2 regions of the Streptomyces sp. NPDC028928 genome follow, and region 2 is predicted to be linked to the other one. Evidence: riboswitches for the same ligand, from Rfam matches in the RefSeq annotation. Region 2 holds a riboswitch; the other holds the start of a gene.
What was found. A riboswitch is a leader RNA that binds a small molecule or an ion and turns the genes downstream of it on or off. The one in region 2 is predicted to bind ZMP and ZTP.

Region 1 (5,683 bases), on a different contig from region 2:
GCGCCACCGTGCTCTTCCGTGCCTACGCCCACGACGTCACCAGCGACCCGCGCCGCATCCGTATCGCCTTCATGGAGATCATCGGGGTCAGCCCGCGCCTGGAGGAGCAGCGCCTGGCCCGCCGCGCCCGCTGGGTCGACCTCATCCGCGCCGAGGCGGACGCCGCCGTGGCCCGCGGGGAGGCGGCGCCGCGCGACTACCGCCTCGCGGCCACGGCCTTCATCGGCAGCGTCAACGGCCTGCTGCACGACTGGACCGCCGGCTGGGTGGACGCCACGCTCGACGAGGTCGTGGACGAGCTGGTCCGGCTGCTGCTGGGCATGCTCCGGCCCGAGGGCTGGCGCCCCGGGAACCCCTGACCACGGGCCCGCGGGACCGGGCCGCCCAGGTCAGCGGGGTCCGGCGGGGTTCGGCGCGCGGGATCGGGCCGGAGCTGGTCTGCTGGTGCGGGAGACCGTCGTACCCGTACTCCGGAGAAACCCATGAGTACCTATCGAGTCGCGCAGGTCACCGAGCCGGGCGGCGCGTTCGAGCAGACCGAGCGCGAGGTGCCGAGGCCGGGACCCGGCCAGGTGCGGATCGCCGTCGAGGCGTGCGGGATCTGCCACAGTGACGCCTTCTTCGTCAACGGCGGACTACCGGGCGTCACCTTCCCGGTGGTGCCCGGGCACGAGATCGCCGGACGCGTGGAGGAGCTGGGCGAGGGCACGCAGGAGTGGGGCTACCGGCCCGGCGACCGGGTCGCGGTCGGCTGGTTCGGCGGCAGCTGCGGCCACTGCCGGCCCTGCCGCCAGGGCGACTTCATCGTGTGCGCCGACCTGAAGGTCCCGGGATGGGCCTACGACGGCGGGTTCGGCGAGCGGGTGATCGCGCCCGTCGACGCCCTGGCCCGCATCCCCGAGGCCCTCTCGGCGAGCGACGCCGGGCCCCTGGCCTGCGCGGGCGTCACCACGTACCACGGGCTGCGGCGCAGCTCCGCCCGGCCCGGCGACCTGGTCGCGGTGCTCGGCCTCGGCGGCCTCGGCCATCTCGGCGTGCAGTACGCGGTGGCGATGGGCTTCGAGACCGTGGCCATCGCCCGGGGCGCCGAGAAGGCCGACTTCGCCAAGCGACTGGGCGCCCACCACTATGTCGACAGCACCGCCGGGACACCGGTCGCCGAGGCGCTGCGCTCCCTCGGCGCGGCGCGGGCCGTCCTCGCCACCGCCGGCAGCTCCGACGCCATCACGGCCACCGTCGACGGACTGGCACCCCGCGGCGAACTGATCGTCATCGGCGCCGTTCCCGAGCCGCTGGGCATCACCCCGGTGCAGCTGATCATGGGCGGACTGGTCGTCCGTGGACACCCGTCCGGCACCGCGCAGGACGTCGAGGACACCATGGCGTTCAGCGCCCTGCACGGCATCCGCCCGATGACCGAGACCGTCCCGCTGGAGCAGGCCGGAGAGGCGTACGACAAGATGCTCGCCGGCGCCGCCCGCTTCCGGATGGTGCTCACCGCCGGCTGACACCCCGAGGCGCCGGCTGACACCCCGAGGCCGCCTCAGCCGTCCAGCCGGTCCAGCGCGGCCAGCACCGGCGCGGCGCCGTCCTCGGCCCGGACACGCGCGCCCAGGGCGCCGGCGCGCCGCCGGTACGCCGGGTCCCGGGTGGCCCGCACCAGCGCCGCGGCCAGCTCGTCCACGGTCAGACGGCGCAGCGGTACGACGGCCGGGGCGACACCCAGCGCGACCAGCCGGGCGGACCAGAAACCCGCGTCGAACTGGACCGGCACCGGCACGGCCGGCACCCCGGCGCGCAGCCCCGCCGCCGTGGTGCCCGCGCCCGCGTGGTGGACCACGGCGGCCATCTCCGGGAACAGCACCGAGTGCGGCACCTCGCCGATGGTCAGCATGTCGTCCCCGTCGGCCGCGAGCCCGCCCCAGCCGCGCTGGATCACCCCGCGCAGCCCGGCCCGGCGCAGCGCCGCCACCACCCGCGCGCTGACCCGCCCGGCGTCCGGCACGGTGGCGCTGCCCAGCCCGACGAACACCGGCGGCGGCCCGGCGTCGAGGAACTCCCGCAGCGGCCCGCCGAGCCGGGCCTCGGTGTCGTACGGCCACCAGTAACCGCCCACCTCCAGGCCCGTCCGCCAGTCCCCGGGCCGGGGCACCACCAGGGGGCTGAAGCCGTGGTGCACCGGCCAGTGCCGCCGCTCCCGCGCGCGCCGCGCCGCACCGGTCCGCAGCGGGGGCAGGCCGAGCCGCTCGCGCAGGGCCGGGACGGCCCCGGCGAAGACATGCTCCACGGCCAGGCTCACCCCCTGCCCGGCGAGCCGGTTGACCGGCCCGCCCCAGGAGCCGCCGCCGAGCATCGCCGGGGCGAACTCCCGGGTGGTGGCGAGGGGTTGCAGATAGACGCCGAGGCTCGGCAGGCGCAGCCCCTCGGCGATCGCGTGCCCGAGCGGGGCCAGGGAGGCGGACAGCAGCAGGACGTCGCTGTCCCGCGCCGCGTCGAGCAGGTCCTCGGTCAGCCGTCCGACCAGGCGCCGCGCCAGGCCCACCACCCGCAGCAGCTTTCCGGCACCGCTCGTGCTGCGGTGCAGGCCCCGGCCGCGCGGGGACTCCAGCTCCGCCCGCGGATCCAGCGGCAGCGCGCGGAACCGCACCCCCGACCCGGCCACCAGCGGTGCGAAGCGGCCGTGTGTGACCAGGGTGACCTCGTGTCCGGCCAGGGCGAGCCGGTGCCCGAGCCCGGTGTAGGGGGCGGCATCACCCCGGGATCCCGCCGTCATGATGGCAACGCGCACGACGGCCAGTATGCGACTCCCCGGGCACTCCGAACTCATCGACGCGCTCAGAGAGTTGCTGGACCACCGGACGCTCGGTGCCCGCGAGTCCGCGGCCCTGGTCCGGGTGCTCGCGGACGACAGGGGGTTGCGGCCCGCGGGACAGGTGACGGACCGCCTCGGCCGCCCGGGACGGGGTCAGCGCCTGGATGCGCTGACCCCACCGTCCCCTGCGTCCCCGCTCACGCCCCCAGCTGCCGGGCGGCGGCCTCCACGGTCTGCTCCAGCAGCGTGGCGATCGTCATCGGACCGACCCCGCCCGGCACCGGGGTGATCAGCGAGGCCCGCTCCACGGCCGAGTCGAAGTCCACGTCGCCGACGTTGCCCGGGTTGTAGCCCGCGTCGACCACGACCGCGCCCGGCTTGATGTCCTGCCCGCGGATCAGCCGCGGCCGGCCGACCGCGGCCACGACGATGTCCGCCTCGCGGACCGCCGCCGACAGGTCCCGGGTGCGCGAGTGGCAGTACGTCACGGTCGCGTCCCGGGCCAGCAGCAGCATGCCCACCGGCTTGCCGAGGATCGCGCTGCGGCCCACCACCACGGCCCGCTTCCCCGACGGGTCGACGCCGTACTCGTCCAGCAGCCGCACGATGCCGCCCGGCGTGCAGGAGACGAAGCCGGGCAGTCCGAAGCTCATCGTGGCGAACGAGGCGAAGGTGACGCCGTCCACGTCCTTCTCCGGCGCGATCGCCTCGAACGCGGCCCGCTCGTCGACGTGGTCGCCCACCGGGTGCTGCAGCAGGATCCCGTGCACGCCCGGGTCGGCCGACAACTCCCGCAGAGTACCGACGAGTTCGGCGGTCGTGGTGGCCGCGGGCAGCGCCACGTGCCGGGACTCGATGCCGGCCTTGCGGCAGCGGTTCTGCTTCATGCGGACGTACGTCACGGAGGCCGGGTCCTCGCCGACCAGCACGGTCGCGAGACAGGGCGCGCTACCGGTGCGTTCGGTGAGGACGGCGGCCTTCCGCGCCGTCTCCTCGACCATGCGGCGGGCGAGCGCGGTGCCGTCCATCAGACGGGCCTGGGTCATGCTGCACACTCCTGAGCTGGATCGACTCTCCTCGCCCAGGCGCGCGGCAACCACCACGGACCGCTCCCCGGTGGTGCTCCACCTCAGCGCCAGTCACGGCCCGCAGTACAGCGTAACCGAGCCGGTCCGGCCCGCGCCGAGAAGGTCCAGGTCAGCCGTGCGGTGACCTGGACCTTCCGACCTGTGGCCGGGCGCTACTCGTCCCAGGCCTGGATGATGAGCTGATCGGCGATCTTGCCGTCCCGCAGGGTGACCATCGACTCGGCGAGGACCCGGGTGCCGTCCGCGTATTCGCAGGACTCGCTGTAGGCGGCGCGGTCGCCCTGCACGACGCACTGGTCCAGCTTGTGCGTCATGTCGCGGCTGTAGACGTCGTCCAGCAACTCGGCGATCTGGCCCCGGCCGTGCAGAACCGTCGGGTGGCTGGGCTGGTTGTTGCGGTCGACGATGCGGATCTCCGCGTCGTCCGCGTAGAGCGACAGCAGGTTGTTGCCGGTGTTCCCCTCGATGGCCCGGCGCAGTGTCTCGGTGTCGAAACCGGACCCCGTCGTGGTACCCATGGTGACCTCCTTCAGGCGCCCGCGACCCGACCGGGAGCGGGCCGCACGGGTCCCCTCTCCGAGACTCCTCCGGCCCGGCGGCCACGGCAAGCGCAGCCGCCGCGCTCCGCCTCACGGGTGAGCGCGGCCCGCCGCCCGTGTCCGGGCGGGGCCCGCGGCCGTTGCTGAGGACATGATCTCAACACGACGTATCGTCGCCGCCGTCGGTCTGGCCGCCGGGATCGCGGGCCTCGCCGCACCGCAGGCGAGCGCGGCGGACACCGGCACACCGCTCGTCGGGAAGCTCGGCGTGCTGAACACGCTGGACTCGCTCTCCGCCGGTGATCTCCCCGCCCCGCACAAGGACCGCGTCCCGCGGGTCAGCGAACAGCTGGGGGAGCTGAAACACCTCCGCGAGCTGAACCAGCTGAACCAGCTGGAGCAGGTCATCGCCCCCGCGGCGCCCCTGCTCGGCCTGGTCGGCGGCATCCACTGACGAGACTTCCGCAAGATGAGGGCCGTCCCGGCCGGGGCGGCCCTCACCGCTGTGCGCAGCCGGTGCGGGCGTCCCCTGGTGGAAAGATCCACGATCACCCTTGTGGTCCGTCCCGCTACCCATCGGTCGCGCGTAGGGTCGGCGGAGAAGGCAACCGAAGGAAGGGACCAGACGATGGCGCAGGAAGTGCGCGGCGTGATCGCACCGGGCAAGGACGAGCCCGTACGGGTCGAGACGATCGTGGTGCCGGACCCGGGTCCCGGCGAAGCCGTCGTACGCGTCCAGGCCTGCGGGGTCTGTCACACCGATCTGCACTACAAACAGGGCGGAATCTCGGACGACTTCCCCTTCCTGCTCGGTCACGAGGCCGCCGGTGTCGTGGAGTCGGTCGGCGCGGGCGTCACCGACGTCGCCCCCGGTGACTTCGTCATCCTCAACTGGCGTGCGGTGTGCGGGCAGTGCCGGGCCTGTCTGCGCGGCCGGCCCTGGTACTGCTTCGACACGCACAACGCGCGGCAGAAGATGACCCTCGCCGCCACCGGCCAGGAGCTGTCCCCGGCCCTCGGGATCGGCGCCTTCGCCGAGAAGACGCTCGTCGCGGCCGGTCAGTGCACCAAGGTCGACCCGGCCGTCTCCCCGGCGGTCGCGGGCCTCCTCGGCTGCGGGGTGATGGCCGGCATCGGCGCCGCGATCAACACCGGGGGCGTCGGCCGCGGCGACTCGGTCGCCGTCATCGGCTGCGGCGGAGTCGGCGGCGCGGCGATCGCCGGGTCGAACCTGGCCGGCGCGG
Region 2 (5,683 bases):
CGGCTGGGACACCCTCTCCGGCCGCTTCGTGGACAACCGACTCCGGTTCATCCGGGGCATCTTCAAGCTCTACCCGTGGGAGTGGCTCACCACCGACGCCTTCGGCGGGCACGTCCTGGACACCCTGGACAACGGCGGTGGCACCGGCAGCACCCTGTGGATCGAACCGGCCTGGAAGATGCTCCTGAGCAACAAGGCCCTGCTGCCCATCCTCTGGGAGCTGTACCCGGACCACCCCAACCTCCTCCCCGCCTACCTGGACGGCCCCCGCGAGCTGGCCGGCACCACCGGCTACGTTGCCAAGCCCCTCCTCGGCCGAGAGGGCGAGGGCGTCACCGTCCACCCCCCGGGCACACCCGTCGTCCCGCGTGACGAGCCCTGCTGCTACCAGCAGTTGGCCCCCCTCCCCACCTTCGACGGCAACCACGTGGTCCTCGGCGCCTGGGTCGTCCAGGACGAACCGGCGGGCCTCGGCATCCGCGAATCCACAGGCCTGATCACCGACGAGTACGCCCGCTTCCTGCCCCATGTGATCCTCTAGCCGCCGAGCAGCCTCTCCACCGCCGCCCGAGCCTGCCCCGCCACGGCCGGATCCCCGGTGATGCCCGCCGTGACGATGGCTCCCTCCGTGAGCAGGTACACCGGCTCCGCCACCGGCACGCCCGTGGCACGGACCCAGGTCGCCAACTGGTCGTGGAAGGCCTGCTTGTGGGACCGGACCTCGGCCAGGACGGGCTCGGACGACTCGCCCAGCTCACCGTGGACGTTGATCCAGGCGCAGCCGCGGAAGCCGGGCTCGGCGAACCACTCGGCGAGCCAGTCGAAGACCGCCAGCACCCGCCCGCGGGGGTCCGGGACGTTCTCCACGTGCGCGGCCAGGCTCGCGCGCCAGCGCCGGTCGCGTCGCCGGAGCATGGCGACCACGAGGTCCTCCTTGGTGGCGAAGAGCCGGTAGATCCGCTTCAGGGGCAGGCCGGACGCCTCGCGGACCCGGTCCATCCCGACCGCCTGGATGCCGTGCGCGTAGAAGAGGGCCTCCGCGGCGTCGAGGAGGGTCTCGCGGTCCAGGCGGGTCTGTTCCTCGGTGAGGGGGGCGGGCATCCGGGCTCCTTGACGTCGAGAACGTGCGTTCTCTATTTTAGGCGCACCGCGTCGAGAACGCTCGTTCTCGACCTGAGGCCCGAGGAGGCCGCCGTGCCCGAAGACCACCCGCCCCACCCGCCCTTCACCCTGGAAACCGCCCGCCGGAAGGTGCAGGCCGCCGAGGACGCCTGGAACACCCGCGACCCCCACCGGGTGGCCCTCGCCTACACCCCGGACTCCGTCTGGCGGAACAGGGACCGGTTCGTCACCGGCCGGGACGAGATCGTCGCCTTCCTGACCGAGAAGTGGCAGCGCGAACGGGACTACGCGCTGCGCAAGAGCCTCTGGAGCTTCCACGACCACCGCATCGCCGTCCGCTTCCAGTACGAGTGCCGTGACACCGACGGCCAGTGGTGGCGCTCCTACGGCAACGAACTGTGGGAGTTCGACGAGCACGGCCTGATGCGCCGCCGGGAGGCGAGCATCAACGACGTCGCCATCGACGAGAGCGACCGGCGCATCTTCGGACCCCGGCCCGCGGACCAGCACGGCACCGACATCCCGCTCCGCTGATCATGCCCCGGACAGCACCGCCCGCAGCTGCTCCAGCCCCCAGTCCAGGTCCTCCTCGGCGATCACCAGCGGCGGCGCGATCCGGATCGTCGGCCCGTGGGTGTCCTTGACCAGGACCCCGCGGGCCAGCAGCCGCTCGGAGACCTCCCGCCCGGTGCCGACCGCCCGGGAGACGTCCACCCCGGCCCACAGCCCGCGCCCCCGTACCGCCGTCACCCGGCCCGTACCCGGCAGCTCGCCCAGCACCCCGTGCAGCCGTTCGCCCAGCCGCGCCGCCCGCTCCTGGTACTCCCCGGTCCGCAGCATCGCGATCACCTCCAGCGCCACCGCGCAGGCCAGCGGATTCCCGCCGAACGTCGAGCCGTGCTCACCCGGCCGGAACACGCCGAGCACCGCCGCGCTCGACACCACCGCCGACACCGGCACGATCCCGCCGCCCAGCGCCTTGCCCAGCACGTACACGTCCGGTACGACCCCCTCGTGCTCGCACGCGAAGGTCCGCCCGGTGCGGCCCAGCCCCGACTGGATCTCGTCGGCGATGAAGAGGACGTTCCGCTCGCGGGTCAGCTCGCGCACCCCGGCCAGATAACCGGCGGGCGGCACGATCACCCCGGACTCGCCCTGGATCGGCTCCAGCAGCACCGCCACCGTGTTCTCCGTCAGCGCCGACCGCATCGCCGTCAGATCGCCGTACGGCACGATCTCGAAGCCCGGCGTGTACGGACCGAAGTCCGCCCGCGCCTCCGGATCCGTCGAGAAGCTGATCACCGTGGTCGTACGGCCGTGGAAGTTGCCGGTCGCCACGACGACCTTCGCCATCTCCGCGGGCACCCCCTTCACCCGGTACCCCCACTTCCGGGCCGTCTTCACCGCGCTCTCCACCGCCTCCGCGCCCGTGTTCATGGGCAGCACCATCTCCATCCCGCACAGCTGGGCCAGCTCGGTGCAGAACGCGGCGAACCGGTCGTGGTAGAAGGCGCGGGAGGTCAGCGTGACCCGGTCCAGCTGGCGCCGGGCCGCCTCGGCCAGCCGCCGGTTGCCGTGTCCGAAGTTCAGCGCGGAGTAACCGGCCAGCATGTCCAGGTACCGCCGTCCCGCCACGTCCGTCAGCCACGCCCCCTCACCCGTGGCGATCACCACCGGAAGCGGGTCGTAGGTGGGCGCGCAGTGCGCGTCGGCGGCGGCGATGAGGTCTTCTGCAGCGGTCACGGCCTCTCCCGAGTACGACCGGAAACGACGGTGAACCCCTTCATATCCTCGCTCGCATGGTGGACGCGGGACCTGCGCCGTCCGGCGCGCCCGGTAATCTGACGAGCGGGCCGTGACTGGCGCGCTGGGATGGGACGGACCATCAGGGAGCGGCCCGAGCGGGAAGAGTGCCGTGCGCCTGGGCCGAACGTGAACGCTGTACGCACACCGTCCGGAGGTCCCCCCGATGCCCGAGAATTCCGCCCCCCTCTCCACCGAGTCCACGGCCTTCCGGGCCGCCCTCGACGTCATCCGCGCCGTCGAGCCCCGCGTCGCCGACGCCATCGGTCAGGAGGTCGCCGACCAGCGCGACATGCTCAAGCTGATCGCGTCCGAGAACTACGCCTCCCCGGCGACGCTGCTCGCGATGGGCAACTGGTTCAGCGACAAGTACGCCGAGGGCACCATCGGCCGCCGCTTCTACGCCGGCTGCCGCAACGTCGACACCGTCGAGGCCCTCGCCGCCGAGCACGCCCGCGAACTCTTCGGTGCCCGCCACGCCTACGTCCAGCCGCACTCCGGCATCGACGCCAACCTCGTCGCCTTCTGGGCCGTCCTGGCCGACCGTGTCGAGGCGCCCTTCCTGGAGAAGGCCGGCGCCCGCCAGATCAACGACCTGACCGACGCCGACTGGGCCGAGCTGCGCCAGGCCTTCGGCAACCAGCGCATGCTCGGCATGTCCCTGGACGCCGGCGGCCACCTCACCCACGGCTTCCGCCCCAACATCTCCGGCAAGATGTTCGACCAGCGCTCCTACGGCACCGACCCCGCCACCGGCCTGGTCGACTACGGGGCCCTGCGCGCCCAGGCCCGCGAGTTCAAGCCGCTGATCATCGTCGCCGGCTACTCCGCGTACCCCCGTCTGGTGAACTTCCGGATCATGCGCGAGATCGCCGACGAGGTCGGCGCCACCCTCATGGTCGACATGGCGCACTTCGCCGGCCTGGTCGCGGGCAAGGTCCTCACCGGCGACTTCGACCCGGTCCCGCACGCCCAGATCGTCACCACGACCACCCACAAGTCCCTGCGCGGCCCGCGCGGCGGCATGGTCCTGTGCGACGACTCCCTCAAGGACCAGGTCGACCGCGGCTGCCCGATGGTCCTCGGCGGCCCGCTCCCGCACGTCATGGCCGCCAAGGCCGTCGCCCTCGCCGAGGCCCGCCGGCCCTCCTTCCAGGACTACGCCCAGCGCATCGTCGACAACTCCCGCGCGCTGGCGGAGGGCCTGATGCGCCGCGGCGCCACCCTGGTCACCGGCGGCACCGACAACCACCTCTGCCTGATCGACGTCGCCACCTCCTACGGCCTCACCGGCCGCCAGGCCGAGTCGGCCCTGCTCGACTCGGGCATCGTCACCAACCGCAACGCCATCCCGGCCGACCCGAACGGCGCCTGGTACACCTCCGGCATCCGCGTCGGCACCCCGGCCCTCACCACCCGCGGCCTCGGCACGGCGGAGATGGACGAGGTGGCGTCCCTGATCGACCGCGTCCTGACGACGACGGAGCCGGGCACCACCAAGTCGGGCGCCCCGTCCAAGGCCGCCCACGTCCTGGACGAGAAGGTCGCCCAGGAGATCTCCCAGCGAGCGACTGACCTGGTCGCGGGCTTCCCCCTCTACCCGGAAGTCGACCTCGGCTGACACGCCCCTGAAAGGGGCGCGGGGAACTGCGCGAGCAACCACCGACTACGCGCAGTTCCCCACGCACAGAACCCCCCGAGCTCTCTGAGACAATAAAAAACATGGCGACTGACCGACCCCGCGTGCTCTCCGGCATCCAGCCCACCGCCGGCTCGTTCCACCTCGGCAACTACCTCGGCGCCGTCCGCCAGTGGGTGGCCCTGCAGGAGTCCCACGACGCCTTCTACATGGTGGTCGACCTGCACGCGATCACGGTCCCGCAGGACCCGGAGGAGCTGCGGGCCAACACCCGCCTCGCCGCCGCACAGCTGCTGGCCGCCGGCCTGGACCCGGACCGCTGCACCCTCTTCGTGCAGAGCCACGTCCCCGAGCACGCCCAGCTGGCGTGGGTCATGAACTGCCTCACCGGCTTCGGCGAGGCCAGCCGCATGACCCAGTTCAAGGACAAGTCCGCCAAGCAGGGCGCCGACCGGGCCTCCGTCGGCCTGTTCACCTACCCGATCCTCCAGGTCGCCGACATCCTGCTGTACCAGGCCCACGAGGTGCCGGTCGGCGAGGACCAGCGCCAGCACATCGAGCTGACCCGCGACCTCGCCGAGCGCTTCAACGGCCGCTTCGGCGACACCTTCACGATCCCGAAGCCGTACATCCTCAAGGAGACGGCGAAGATCTACGACCTCCAGGACCCCACGGTCAAGATGAGCAAGTCGGCGTCCACGCCGAAGGGCCTCATCAACCTCCTGGACGAGCCGAAGACCACGGCGAAGAAGGTCAAGAGCGCGGTCACCGACACGGACACGGTGATCCGCTACGACGCCGAGAACAAGCCGGGCGTCTCCAACCTCCTCACCATCTACTCCACCCTCACCGGCAAGACCGTCGCCGAACTGGAGCAGGAGTACGAGGGCAAGATGTACGGCGCGCTCAAGACCGACCTCGCCGAGGTCATGGTCGAGTTCGTGACGCCGTTCCGGGAGCGCACCCAGCAGTACCTGGACGACTCCGAGACCCTCGACGCGATCCTCGCCAAGGGCGCGGAGAAGGCGCGCGCCGTCGCCGCCGAGACCCTCGCGCAGGCGTACGACCGCGTGGGCTTCCTCCCGGCCAAGCACTGAGGCGTACGACCGCACGGGCCCG

Region 1: it holds a riboswitch for ZMP and ZTP, as region 2 does, so the genes downstream of both, ACZ4U1_RS03890 (bifunctional 5,10-methylenetetrahydrofolate dehydrogenase/5,10-methenyltetrahydrofolate cyclohydrolase) here and ACZ4U1_RS22900 (glycine hydroxymethyltransferase) in region 2, are expected to answer to the same signal.

What each region holds. Positions count from the first base shown of each region.
Region 1 is NZ_JBVHVI010000001.1:861,130-866,812, reverse strand. Features, by position in the region: gene ACZ4U1_RS03905 (TetR/AcrR family transcriptional regulator) at 1-359, shown strand, start outside; gene ACZ4U1_RS03900 (alcohol dehydrogenase) at 483-1,508, shown strand; gene ACZ4U1_RS03895 (glycosyltransferase) at 1,544-2,773, opposite strand; gene ACZ4U1_RS03890 (bifunctional 5,10-methylenetetrahydrofolate dehydrogenase/5,10-methenyltetrahydrofolate cyclohydrolase) at 3,010-3,858, opposite strand; ZMP/ZTP riboswitch at 3,885-3,965, opposite strand; gene ACZ4U1_RS03885 (nuclear transport factor 2 family protein) at 4,053-4,418, opposite strand; gene ACZ4U1_RS03880 (hypothetical protein) at 4,591-4,893, shown strand; gene ACZ4U1_RS03875 (S-(hydroxymethyl)mycothiol dehydrogenase) at 5,068-5,683, shown strand, end outside.
Region 2 is NZ_JBVHVI010000009.1:226,738-232,420, forward strand. Features, by position in the region: gene ACZ4U1_RS22880 (glutathionylspermidine synthase family protein) at 1-541, shown strand, start outside; gene ACZ4U1_RS22885 (TetR/AcrR family transcriptional regulator) at 538-1,101, opposite strand; gene ACZ4U1_RS22890 (nuclear transport factor 2 family protein) at 1,195-1,656, shown strand; gene rocD (ornithine--oxo-acid transaminase) at 1,657-2,865, opposite strand; ZMP/ZTP riboswitch at 2,968-3,056, shown strand; gene ACZ4U1_RS22900 (glycine hydroxymethyltransferase) at 3,092-4,546, shown strand; gene trpS (tryptophan--tRNA ligase) at 4,648-5,661, shown strand.